Regions from separate parts of the Candidatus Desulfatibia sp. genome, predicted to be linked through region 1. Evidence: predicted binding sites of a transcription regulator. Region 1 holds the regulator's gene; the other holds the start of a gene.
What was found. Region 1 encodes sigma-54, which starts transcription at its own class of promoters, with help from an activator protein. Its sites were predicted from a motif close to TNTGGCACANTTTCTGCTNT; they were not measured.

Region 1 (6,726 bases):
AATGTCCAGAGGGAAGCTCAAGCATGAGTGCCGGTTTTTCACCTTCCAACCGCTTCAGCAATAACCATCCAGCTGCCAGAATGACGCTACAACATCCCAGCGCAATCAGCCGTAATGCAATGTTTTTCTTTTTAGCTTTCAACAAGTTACGATCCGCCTTTCCGCGTCAGCCCGTGCCTTTCACAAGTCAACTAAAACATAATTAATAACAGCTAAAAAGTTGGTAATCAAGGCCTGTTTTTCGTTTTTCGTTTCTTGACTTTTATTGGTGTACACGATAAATATTTTTTTAAGAATGCACTCACTTAGCCTGGATTCGAGGGGGAGTATGAGCAAAATCGTTAATATTAGCAATATCGCCATAGGACAGGGGCAACCATTGGTTCTGATTTCGGGTCCCTGTGTAATAGAAGATTATGAAACGACGTTCGCGATTGCTTCATATCTTAAAGAACTTACCCAGAAGCTGGATATTCCGTTTATATTTAAGGCCTCTTATGACAAGGCCAACCGCACAGCCATAAATTCCTTTAGAGGTCCCGGAATTAAAGATGGCCTTGAGATACTGAAACGTATTAAGGCAGAGCTTGACCTTCCGATCATTTCAGATGTTCACAGGATCGTAGAAATTGCTGCCGCAGCCCAGGTACTGGATATAATCCAGATTCCTGCTTTTTTATGCAGACAGACTGATCTCATTTTAGAAGTTGCCCGAACAGGCAAGCCGCTGAATATCAAGAAAGGGCCGTTTCTGGCTCCGTGGGATATTACGCATATCTTGGAAAAAGTAACTTCCACAGGTAATAGCCAGATCCTGATTACCGAACGGGGCACAATGTTCGGTTACAATAACCTGGTGGCAGATTTTCGCAGTATAAAGATCATGCAGGATACCGGCTGGCCGGTAATATTTGATGCAACCCACAGCATACAGCTGCCCGGCGGTGCGGGCACCAGTTCAGGTGGACAACGGGAGTTTGCGCCAATTCTGGCCAGCGCTGCAGTTGCCGCCGGTGCCGACGGGTTATTTTTGGAGGTGCATCCAACTCCTGATAAGGCCCTCTGTGACGGTCCCAACGCATTAAAACTGGATACCCTTTATGACTTGTTTGCCCGGCTTAAAGCCATTGGCAAGGTCATATCGCCGTGAGCGCAAGAGTTCATGATGAAAAATAGACTAAAAGGCTTAAAATTGCTGATTCTTGACGTAGACGGTGTCCTCACAAACGGCAGTGTTATCTACAACGACAAAGGCGAAGAAACCAAGGTTTTTGGCGTACGAGACGGCCTTGGTATTAAATTGCTGATGGAAGCCGGAGTGAACGTATGTATTGCCACCGGCAGACATTCAGAAGCTCTGCATCACCGCTGCCGGGATCTTGGTATCGTTCATATATTCGACGGGTTAAGGGATAAAACTTCCATATTGGATATAATTTTAAACCGCACCGGCGTAGCGGCTGAAGAAGTCGCATTTATCGGCGATGATCTTCCGGATATTGCTTTGATGAAAAAGGTCGGGCTCGCCATTGCCGTAGCAGATGCGCATGCAACGGTCCTTGAAAATGCTGATATGGTTACATTGGCAAAAGGTGGCTGTGGAGCAGTCAGAGAAGTCAGTGAAGCCATTTTGAAAGCTCAAGGCCGGTGGGAAAACATTCTGGAACGCTTCTTGTAATGCTGTTTTCAATAAACAAAGAACCTAAAAGATTAAAACTCTTTCTGGTTGCGATTATTGTGATAACATTGGGTATTATCGCGGCGGTGTTTATCGGATACCGCCACATTTTAAACCAAGAGGTCGACCTGCTCGCGGCCGCAGCAACAAAATCCGATATCGCAATGGGAAAATTTCATCACACCGCAACCCGTAACGGAATAAAGGAATGGATGATAGATGCCCGCACGGTTCGAGTTGTCAGCGCCCAAAATCAGGCCGTTTTCCAGGATCCTGCGGTAACGTTTTTTTTAAAAGACAACACTAAGGTTTACCTTACGGCAAATCATGGTATTCTGAATACAGATTCAAATGACATTGAAGTTTCCGGTAATGTTGTGGTAAAAAACGAAAATTACCGGTTAAAAACCGAAATTTTAAATTACCTGCACAAAAAGCGTATACTTTTTTCCAAGGTTCCGGTAGAAATAGTGAGCGCATCATCACAACTTACGGCTGACTCCATGACTCATGATTTAAATCTTAACGAAACTGTGTTTAAAGGACATATAAAGGGAGTCTTTGTTGAAAATATTATGTTGTAATCCGATCAATTGGCGTTTTTTTTCGGCGTCGAAAGCCGTTTTTCTAATGGCAACTGTTTTTATGACCGTCTTTGCATTTGCCGATGATCCACCAACTGATCCGGGTCCTAATGATCCCGGCAAAAAAATATATATTACATCTGACAGTCTGGTTAGCGGCAATGATGCTAAATATGCTGAATTTATTGGAAATGTCAAGGCAACTCAGGGATTGGATGTCATTACGGCCGACCGACTTAAAATTTTTTTCAAAAAGACTCCGCAAAGCAATGACAATCTAATTATGGATCAAAAATCGATCGCCAAAATAGTGGCCAACGGCCATGTAACCATTCATTTCGATAATAAGGTTGCAGTTGCCGAACAAGCCGTGTACATTACTGCAACTCGAGTCCTCGTCCTGTCGGGCCCCAATTCCAAAATCGTCAGTGGCAGCGATTCTGTTGCTGGTGAAAAAATAACAATCTACAGGACAGATGGACGTATTAATGTTGAAAGCGGCGGCGAAAAACGTGTGAACGCCGTCTTTTTTTCCGGTGGCAAGGGTTCGAACTGAACCGGAACCGGATATATAACAATATGACAACATTGAAACTTGATAACCTAGTAAAAATCTATGATGGAAGAAGGGTTGTAAATTCGGTAAGCCTGAGTATTGAAAACAGCAGTGTTGTCGGTTTGCTGGGCCCCAATGGCGCAGGTAAAACCACTACATTTTATATGACCATCGGAATGATAAAACCCGATGAGGGACAAGTCTCTCTCAACAATGAAGATATTACGACTTGCCCCATGTACGTGAGGGCGCGTAAGGGTGTCGGGTATCTGCCCCAGGAAACGTCGATATTTCGAAAGCTTACCGTAAAACAAAACATATTGGCAATTCTTGAAATCCTACCAATTGACAAATCGAGCCGGGAGGATCGTGCTAATATGCTTCTCGATGAACTGGGGATAAAACACCTTGCCGGCCAAAAAGCCAATTTGCTTTCGGGCGGTGAAAGACGGCGTCTTGAAATTTCTCGCTCCCTGGCCACGAATCCGTCTTTTATGCTTCTTGATGAGCCTTTTGCCGGCATAGATCCTTTGGCAGTCATCGACATCAAAAATATTATCAGACATTTGAAAAAACGAGGTATAGGTGTTCTTATATCTGACCATAATGTGAGAGAAACGCTTGAAGTTTGTGATAAAGCATATATACTAAATGATGGTGAGGTTATCGAATCCGGCTCCCCGGAAAAAATAGCTGCAAGCGAAACCGCCCGCCGGATATACTTAGGAGACGAGTTCAGACTATAAAATGGTACTGGAACTGCGACAACAGTTAAAATTATCCCAGCAGCTTATCATGACACCCCAGCTACAGATGGCAATCAAGCTGCTGCAACTCTCCCGGCTGGAATTAGTGGATACGATCCGCCAGGAGCTTGAGGAAAATCCTGCGCTTGAAGAGGACGGCCCGGAAGATGAAGATGGCCAGCCCAAAGAAATATCTGAAATTGCACCTGCGGATACATCCCCCCTCAGCGAAGTCACCATTGAAGAGAAAATTCGTGGTGATATTGACTGGAACAATTACCTTGATGAATACAGCTCGTCCGGCAGAATTCATTTCGAATCCGAAAGGAAAGATACCCCCAGTTTTGAGTCTTTTATGTCACGCAAGGAATCTTTGTGTGAACACCTCCTTTGGCAGCTGCTGATGACATCCCCGAATGAGGAAGAAGAAAAGGTCGGCGACCTTATTGCAGGCAATCTTGATAAAGACGGCTATCTGGATGTTTCCATTGAAGAACTTGCCGCTATGGGCGACGCTTCCCCTGAAAACATCCAGCAGGTTTTATCAAAAATGCAGACCTTTGACCCTATCGGCGTTTGTGCAAGGGATCTTTGTGAATGCCTGCTGATTCAGACCCGGCATTTTAATCTCGACAATACCATTGTAACCCAAATTATTAAGAACCATCTTAACCATCTTGAGAATAAGAATTATAAGGCCATTGCCAAAGCTCTGAAAGTAAATATGGAAGAGGTGATTGCAGCGGTAGACGTCATTAAAAGCCAGGAGCCCAGGCCTGGGCGGCCATTCTCTGACTACCAGCCCCAATATATCACACCCGATATTTTTGTTTATAAATTTGAAAATGAATTCATCATCGTGCTCAATGACGACGGCCTGCCAAAACTCCGTGTCAATCCCTTTTACAAAAACGCTATAAAACACGGCAAAAACATTTCTGAGCATGCCAAGGATTACGTGCAGGAGAAGATGCGCTCTGCAACCTGGTTGATCAGGAGCATCCATCAACGCCAAAAGACTATCTACAGGGTTATGGAAAGCATTTTGAAGTTCCAGATGAGTTTTTTTGAAAACGGGATTGCGCACTTAAAGCCCATGGTCTTAAGAGATGTTGCCGAAGACATCGGCATGCATGAGTCTACCATCAGCAGGGTGACAACCAATAAATATGCGCATACACCCCAAGGAATTTTTGAATTGAAGTATTTTTTTAACAGCTCTATTAAACGTATCCATGGCGATGACATTGCATCTGCGAGTGTTCAGGAAAAAATTAGACAAATCATTGAAAACGAAAACCCCGGAAAACCATTCAGCGACGATAAAATCTCGCTGCTTTTAAAGAAGTTAAACATCAATATCGCACGCAGAACCGTAGCTAAATATCGTGACATCATGAAAGTATTGCCATCAAATAAACGCAAACAAATATAGGGGGACCCAATGCTATGCAGACATCGGTAACTTTTAAAAATCTGGCCCCTTCTGAACATTTAAAAGCATATGTTGGAGAAAAACTTAATCGCTTTGATAAATACCTTTATAACCCCGCAGAAGCCAGTGTTGTCCTTTCGGTCGAAAAGTTCCGTCACCTGGCTGAAATCAATATCAACGGAGACAGACTCAATATAAATGGAAAAGAAGAAACCGGCGACATGTATTCGGCCATCGATCTGGTTCTTGACAAACTTGAAAACCAGATCAAGAAAAACAAGCAAAAAACCAGGGAGCACCGCAGCGGATCGAAAGTCAGACCAAAAGATTTTATCGATGAAGATATCGAAAGTCTGGATGAAGAGACCGCCGACCGGATCGTGGTTAGAAATATTGAATATAAACCAATGGATGTTGAAGAAGCAATAATGCAGATGGACCTTGTAAACGACAACTTTCTGGTATTTACAAACGCCAGAACCGATAGAGTCAATGTTCTTTATCGTCGCAAGGATGGTCACTACGGTCTGATTCAGCCCAGTTGAATTCGTGACTTTTCACGAGTTCATCAAAATTGATTGTGAACAAAATGAAGATTCTTGATGTTTTGCATAAAGAAGCGATTCTATCCGACCTGAAAGCACTCGACAAGCAAGGGGTTCTTGAAGAGCTGGTAACGCCTATAGCCAGTATCGCCGGTGTAAATCATGATTATCTGGTAAGAGTGCTGATGGACCGGGAACGCTTGGGAAGTACCGGCATCGGTGACGGCGTAGGAATTCCGCATGGCAAATTAAAGGATCTCGACGCTCTGGTCCTAGGGTTCGGTTTAAGCCGAAAAGGGGTCGACTTTGAATCTATGGATGAACAACCGACCCATATCTTTTTCCTTCTGGTAACACCGGAAAATTCGACCGGTCTGCATTTAAAGCTGCTCGCTCGAATTTCCAGGATTCTTAAAAATGAACTTTTCAGGCAAAAGCTTATGGATGCCTCTAATAGCGATGAAATTTATTCTATTATCCAGGAGGAGGAAGAAGAAGAACTATAAACCATAACTTGCAGTAAAGTGGAAAAGTTAAATATTATAATTATTACAGGATGTTCGGGTTCCGGCAAAAGTATTGCGATTGCCGCCTTGGAGGATACTGGATTTTATTGTGTCGACAATATGCCGGTTGCGCTGCTTCCAAAGTTTTTGGAACTCCCACTTCAACGCGGCAGTGAAATTGCAGGGCTTGTATTTGTAATGGACCTGCGAGAAAAGGGTTTCCTTTCCAAATACAAATCAATCTTTAAAGGACTCAAAAAGAAGGGACATAATTTCACAATTCTTTTTCTTGAAGCCGATGAAGAGGTTTTGCTGCATCGTTACAGCCAAACGCGCAGGCATCATCCTCTCTCTCAGGGCAAAAGCCTGCTGGACGGAATACGTACGGAAAAGAAGCAGCTGCAAGATCTTAGAAGAGTTGCCGACAAAATTATTAATACTTCCCGCTACAATGTTCACGAGCTGAAGTCCGTTATCAAAGATATCGCGCAAAAAAGTATCAACCTTGCGCCCATGAGGATCAACATCCTGTCGTTTGGTTTCAAATACGGTATCCCTCTCGATGCGAACCTGGTCATAGATGTGCGCTTTCTTGCCAATCCGTACTTTGTTTCTGAACTCAAAGATTTAAATGGAAAAGACCCTAAAATAAAAGAGTTTGTCATGAATGACGATG
Region 2 (6,726 bases), on a different contig from region 1:
CCAACGCTGTAGCTACGATCATCCAGGCCGTGTCTCCGGAATCCAATGCTTCGGCCGCAAACACCGAAGATAATGGGATCATTGAAAGGATGAACGCTGTTACCAATATTTTTCGCTTCATATTAAATCCCTCCTTTAATAAAATCGTTGCACGATTTCTACGCGAACCCTTAGTTGTTTTGAAAACGTTCACAGGTTACATTTTTGCCGTACGGAATTGTTTTGAAAGATGAACGTCGAACGTCCAACAGACTGAACATCGAACATCGAACATCGAACGTTGAACATCGAATAATGATGTCGCTCCGCTCTGCAATTTAATTTAATTTCATTCGTTTTTTTATATTCATCATTCGATGTTGGACGTTCGATGTTCGATGTTCATCCGTCCTTCTCTTCTCATTCAACATTCGATGTTGGACGTTCGATGTTCAATGTTCATTTTTTTTAGTAGACCTTCCACAGTCCATTCAGTGCAAAAACAACTTAGCGCTTATGGCTTTGTATCCCCAGCCCCTGGAAGAACTTCTGCGATGGCGGCTTTAACGGCCGCCACCTGATCCGGTGCATCCACCTTTTGCCCGTCAAAATCCCGGACGTAAAAAACGTCAACCACCTGATCGACATTGGTGGCGATTTTCGATACCCAAACATCCAGTTTGCACCTGAACAGCGCATCGGTAATACTGTAAAGAAGTCCCGGAAAGTCGTAAGCGAAGACTTCAACAATTGTAAAAAAACTCGAGCCTTCATTATCTACAACCACGCGATGGGGCCGTGGCCTGGTACTGCGGCTGGAAGTTCGATAGGCCGCCATTTTTTCTTGCAAGGCTCCGGCTAGATCCAGCCGTCCCGTCAGAGCAGCCTGAAGATGCCCCTCGGCACGGCTCCATCGATCGGCTTCAAAGAGTTGATCCGGCGGCGGTGTCACTTCGAAGATATCCAGAGCGATATTGTTGCGCCAGGTAAAGGCCTGAGCGTCTAAAATATTAAGGTTATTTAAGGTAAAAATACCGGAAATCTTGGAAAAGAGTCCCGGCCGATCTTGGGCGCAGACCGTGACCGTACGTGTATTGGAATCCGGCGTGGGAGTAACGTTCCAGACAAACTCCGCCGCACCTAACGTATTGTAAAGGTGAATATGTTCCAGAATATGCTTTGCCGGCATATACAGAAGATAGCGCGGCGACATGAAGTTAAACAGCGTTTGCAGATTCTGCCTGGCTTCGGGATCAGGGGCCGATTCCAGGATTTTTGTTTTTTTGCTTGCAACGACTTCCATTGCTTCGTGAGTTGCCAGTTCCCCCTTTTCCAGAATACTGAAGACTTTGAAAAATAAATCTTTTAAAAGGGTTGCGGTCCAGTCGTTCCAGGCGATCGGGCCGGTTGCCATGGAATCGGCCACCGTCAAAAGATAAAGCAGTTTCAAGCGTTTGATATCCCCTATAATGCGGGCGCAATGGATGGCGGTCTGTTCGTCATACAGATCTCTGCGGGTGGCCGTTTTGACCAGTCGAAGGTGCTCTGCAACCAGAAACGTAACCGTTTCGATATCTTTTTCCTTAAAACCTCTGCCGGCCAGTGCCTTGCGTACAATTCCGGCGCCGCTAATGGAATGGCTTTCTGCGGGTGTGCCTTTACCGATATCATGGAACAGGGCTGCCCAGAACAGCAGTCTCCGGTTTTTGAGTTCCTTGTACAAATCAGCGCCCAATGGGTCTTTGGCCGCACCTTCGGCCGTACCGAATGTTTTCAGCGTCTGAATTGTCCGCAGCGAATGACGGTCCACGGGATAGAGATGATAGCGGTCATATTGGATTCTGTTTTCGATCTTTTTATACTCGGGGATAAACTTTACCAAAATGCCGGTGTTTAACATTTCATCCAGAACATTGAACGTGGACGGCGGTGCTGTTAGAATTCGTTCAAACGATTTTATGTTTTCGGACGCAGACAAAAAATTATGGTCCACCAGATAGGAAAATTCCTTGACCAGCCGTTTGGCCTCGATGCTTAAAGGGATTTCAAGACGAACGCTCTCTTCAAATATCTTTATCAGTAGATCGGGAGCCTCCAGAATTTTCTCCGGTGACACAAAGTTAAGCATCCCTTCGTCAGTCACTTCCAGCGCTGTTACGCTGCTGGATTTGACAACCTTTTTCCGGCGTTTCAGCTTCGGGGTGTACCCCAGTTCATAAAAAAACATCAGATGTTGCTGTTTGACAAATTCCATGTGAGCATGGAGTTCACCCAAAAACCTTTCAACCGGCTGCTGCCCGTTTTCGGGTTGGAATCCAAGGACTGCGGCCAACGGGATCTGGTACTCGAAATGAAGCCGATCGCATCTTCTGCCGGTTAAATGGTGCAAGCGGTTTCTGACGTTCATGATAAACTGCAATGAGTTGATCAAGTAATCATATTCTTCATGGGAAAGGTAACCATGATAAATGAAGTCTCTGATTTCTTTGAGATTCGTTTTTATTTGAGCGATCCACAGCATGGTGTGATAGTCCCGCAGACCGCCCTGACCTTCCTTGAGATTGGGCTCAATCAAATAGGCCGAATCGCCAAAATAATGGTGACGATCACGATTGTGTTCGATTAGCTGCTTAATAATGCTTTTTGTTTTTCTGCGGCCGATTTTGTTCCGAAGCTTCTCCATCAGGTCCGAATATAACGGCGACATGCCGCAAATAAACCGCGCGTCTAAAATAGGCGTTAGAACCTCAAGATCTTCAAGGGCCATGCCGATGCATTCCTTCATAGAACGGGTGGCATAACCGACATCCAGACCGATATCCCACAAGGGATAAACCACCTCCCGGATGAGCTCCTCGGCCTGATCCGGAACGTACTTTCCGAAAAGAAAAAGCAGGTCCACATCCGAATGAATGCATTGTTCCTGCCGGCCGTAGCCACCCAGGGCAATAATTGCATAAGGATTTTTACTAAGACCCATATGGGGGCCGATACGGCTGATCACAAAACTTTCACGAAAATAATCGTCCAAAAAGCGGGCGTGCTTGCGGGGGAAGTCGGGGGCCTTACCGCTGATAAAACGTAAGATCAGCGCTTCCCGTTTTTTCTGAAGCACTTCCGAGATGGGTTGATTTTCAGTTTTCGTGTTGGTTTGCATCAAGGCCCTATTTCCCTCAGCCAAAAATATGTATACCAAAAATTCTTTGAGCATGTTTTCGAAAATAAAAACATTTGTTTATGTTTTAAGAGCAATAGTCGTGCCACAATTTTCTAATAGTAAAATAGCAATGTTTACAGAATATTATAGCCATCCAGGTATACGGACAAAAAATTAGTGGATGACAATTATGTAATAACAAGGCAATTAAATCACAAAATTGTAAGGAATTCTTAGCCCGAATCCATAATGTCTTTCCAGATTTTCTCGACGTTTTCCCTCAAGCTGCGAAATTTGCTTTCAGGTATTCTGGCGGGTTTTTCCTGGAGGTTGAGCTTATGTACAGCTGCTCTATAGGTAAGATATGCTTCTTTGAGAAAGTTGGCCGTATGTTTTTCAAGTATGCCGGTTTCGATCAAGGTTTCGAGAATACGGATATTGTCGGTCCACTGCAAGAGTTCCGCATATTCACAGGATTTTAAAAGCACCAGATATTGAACAAGAAATTCAATATCAACAATTCCCCCTGAATCCTGTTTGAGATCAAAAAACCCCGGTTCAGGGTTCAAAAGCTCTCTGCGCATCTGTTTGCGCATGTCTGTAACCTCTTTTTGAAGGTCGGTTTTAATCCGGGGCCGGCCAAGTACCTCTTTGCGTATCTGATCAAAACGCCCGGCCATTTTAATATCACCGCTTACCGCTCTGGCCTTGATAAGAGCCTGATGTTCCCATGTCCATGCTTTATTCATCTGATAATCTTTAAACCCTTCTATGTTACTCACGAGAAGACCTTGACTGCCGCTGGGGCGCAGCCGCATATCGGGTTCATAAAGCATACCGGCAGGCGTATGCGCGGTTAAGATATGAACAACTCTTTGTCCCAGACGGGCAAAAAACTGTGAGTTGTCGATGGGACGAATACCGCCCTGAGTGTGCCCCTCGGCTCCCGCATGTAAAAAAACCAGGTCAAGGTCAGAGCTATAACCGAGTTCAATGCCGCCAAGCTTGCCATAGGCAATGACGGCAAATCCTCGGCCGATTCCATTTTCGCATAACCGGCATAGCGGTCTTCCGTGTTTCTCAACCAGATGGCTCCATGCTAATTCAATAACTTCATTTAAAATCGTTTCGGCGATTTCGGTGAGATGGTCGCTGGTCCTCATCAGCGTAAGGGCTCCGGTAATATCTGCCGCCGCCACCCGTAATGTGTTAATCTGTTTAAAAATACACAATTCTTGAATCTGATATTCAAGATCTCGGCCTGATATTCGATCAAGTTTTTTGCGCACTTCTTTGACAAGATCTGATTTCTCCGGAGGAGCGTAGAGAGTGCGAGGGTCGAGAAGTTCATCCAGCAGAACAGGATGACGCGCCAAAAACGATACGATCCACGGGCTGGCGTTTGTAAGTTTAACCAGGTGGTCAATTGTGGTGGGATTCTCCAAAAGGAGGGCCAGGTAGTTGGTACGTCTCTGAATGGTCTTGACAAGATCGATGATTCGATTCAAGACAGGGAGGGGTTGTTCTGACAACCCAATCTTCTTCAACATCAGCGGCATCAGTTTATCGAGGCGATTGCGGCCGGCACTGCTGAGTGACCGCGTTGCCTGATCATTACGCAGGTAATCCAAAAGACGCATAACCGCTGCGGGGTTCTCAAATCCAGCTTCGATCAGCACATTCCGGCCGTGGTCTTCTTCTATCAGGCTTTGCCATACCGCTTCCAATCCATTTTCCATTCTTTCAACCTGCTCACCTGAGTATTCTGAATCTTTGGCTTCCAGCAAACTAACAAAATGATTGTGTACATTTTCTCGGTGCTTTGCAAGGCAGCGAAAAAAGGACCCCGGGTCTGCAAATCCCATGGATGCTGCCAGGCGCGTTTTTGCAACAGGATCTGAAGGGAGTTTATGCGTCTGCCGATCGGCAAATGCCTGCAGACGATTCTCTATGTTACGTAAAAATACATAGGCTTCTGTAAGCTCACCACATACATTTTGAGGAATGATACTTTCAAATGTAAGAGCTTTCAGTGCTTTTTGGATACTGCCTTCCTGAAGCGCAGGTGAAACTCCGCCACGAATGAGCTGCAATACCTGGCCGAAGAATTCAATTTCACGTATTCCTCCCGGACCTAACTTAATATTGTTTGCCATTTTTTTACGTTTCACTTCGAAGGCAATACTCTGTTTCATATGCCTTAAAGATTCAAAGGCGCCAAAGTCCAGGTATCTGCGATATACAAAGGGTTTAAGCCTTTCCATAAGAAGGGCGCCGGCTGCTTTGTCACCGGCTGCAACCCTGGCCTTAATCCACGCGTATCTTTCCCACTCCCTCCCCTGTTCCTGGTAGTATGCCTCCATGGCATCAAAACTCATCACCAAAGGCCCACTTTTGCCATAAGGCCGAAGGTCAGTGTCGACCCGAAACACAATGCCTTCTGTAGTGGTGGCGCCAATTACTTTGATCAGTCGGCGGCATAGGCGCACAAAAAATTCTTCATTGCTTATTGACGTTGTAGCGCCCCGTGTTTCACCAATTTCAGGATAAGCAAAAATCAAGTCGACATCAGAGGAAAAGTTTAATTCCCTTCCGCCAAGTTTACCCATTCCCAAAACAACCAGGTTTTGCTGCAAGCCGTCATGGTCGACAGGCATACCGTACTCCGAGCACTGCCACTCATATAAAAGAAAAGCAGCCTGATCCAGGCAAGCATCGGCCAGATTTGAAAGATCAGCCATAGTTTCTGAAAGATCGGCCCAGCCTGCAAGATCGCGCCAGGCAATCCGGACCATTTCACGGCGACGGAAGCGGCGAAACAGGATTGAAAGCTGTTCATCGTCTTGGGCCTCTAAAAGAAACGATTCAAGCATCGTATCGTATTCACCTGACATGAATCGCCTTTGAAGATTTCCACTGCTCATCAAATCTTCAAACATCTCAGGATCGCGGATACAGCTTTTTGATATAAAATCACTGAAGGGCAAGGCTCGCTTTGCAGCGGCAATGATTGCAGGATCATCTATAGGCGTTATACCTGCATCTGAAGCTGCATGACAGAATGCATCCCATTTCCTTTTGAATTCTTTCGTCAGATCTTGTGAAGGTTTATTTGCTCGTTTCATGAGAACCTATGCGGATAATTGCAGTTCAAATTCTAAGTTATACAAAACGGTATTGCAAGTACCACTTTATGTGGATTTCAAAAGATCTAAAAAAGATTTTATTGGATCAAAAGAGAAAAAATCCGGCGGCGTTTTAAAATATCTTACATCTTAAAGGAGGGAGTTAAAGTTATCGTTGATAGGGATTCGCTTTTTGAAGCGTATAAGAAATGGTGCATCGGTGCACAGGCTTCATGCCCCGCCAATTGATGTGTTTCCGGCATATGACCAGTCGCCGGCCCCCACCGCCGATGATCCGCCTTCGCCAATGAAGCTTCGGCGGGACAAGCGATCTTGCCGATCCCGATCATTCAACCTTGAGGCCTTTCGGCCCCGAGCAGTTCGGCCCTGAGATCACTGTCGAAGGACTCAAGGCCGAGGGGCGCTCGACAGGCTACCCGGTCGAAGCCTACCTTTAACATCCGG

Region 2: the regulator sigma-54 is predicted to act here: its motif matches at 3,225-3,244, upstream of glnD ([protein-PII] uridylyltransferase).

Annotation. Positions count from the first base shown of each region.
Region 1 is NZ_JAZFTO010000143.1:7,695-14,420, reverse strand. Features, by position in the region: gene V3S16_RS07155 (M23 family metallopeptidase) at 1-145, opposite strand, end outside; gene kdsA (3-deoxy-8-phosphooctulonate synthase) at 329-1,150, shown strand; gene V3S16_RS07145 (KdsC family phosphatase) at 1,163-1,678, shown strand; gene lptC (LPS export ABC transporter periplasmic protein LptC) at 1,678-2,262, shown strand; gene V3S16_RS07135 (LptA/OstA family protein) at 2,309-2,818, shown strand; gene lptB (LPS export ABC transporter ATP-binding protein) at 2,842-3,564, shown strand; gene rpoN (RNA polymerase factor sigma-54) at 3,566-4,999, shown strand; gene hpf (ribosome hibernation-promoting factor, HPF/YfiA family) at 5,014-5,544, shown strand; gene V3S16_RS07115 (PTS sugar transporter subunit IIA) at 5,589-6,050, shown strand; gene rapZ (RNase adapter RapZ) at 6,069-6,726, shown strand, end outside.
Region 2 is NZ_JAZFTO010000057.1:12,613-19,338, reverse strand. Features, by position in the region: gene V3S16_RS02620 (ammonium transporter) at 1-121, opposite strand, end outside; gene glnD ([protein-PII] uridylyltransferase) at 494-3,136, opposite strand; gene glnE (bifunctional [glutamate--ammonia ligase]-adenylyl-L-tyrosine phosphorylase/[glutamate--ammonia-ligase] adenylyltransferase) at 3,370-6,261, opposite strand.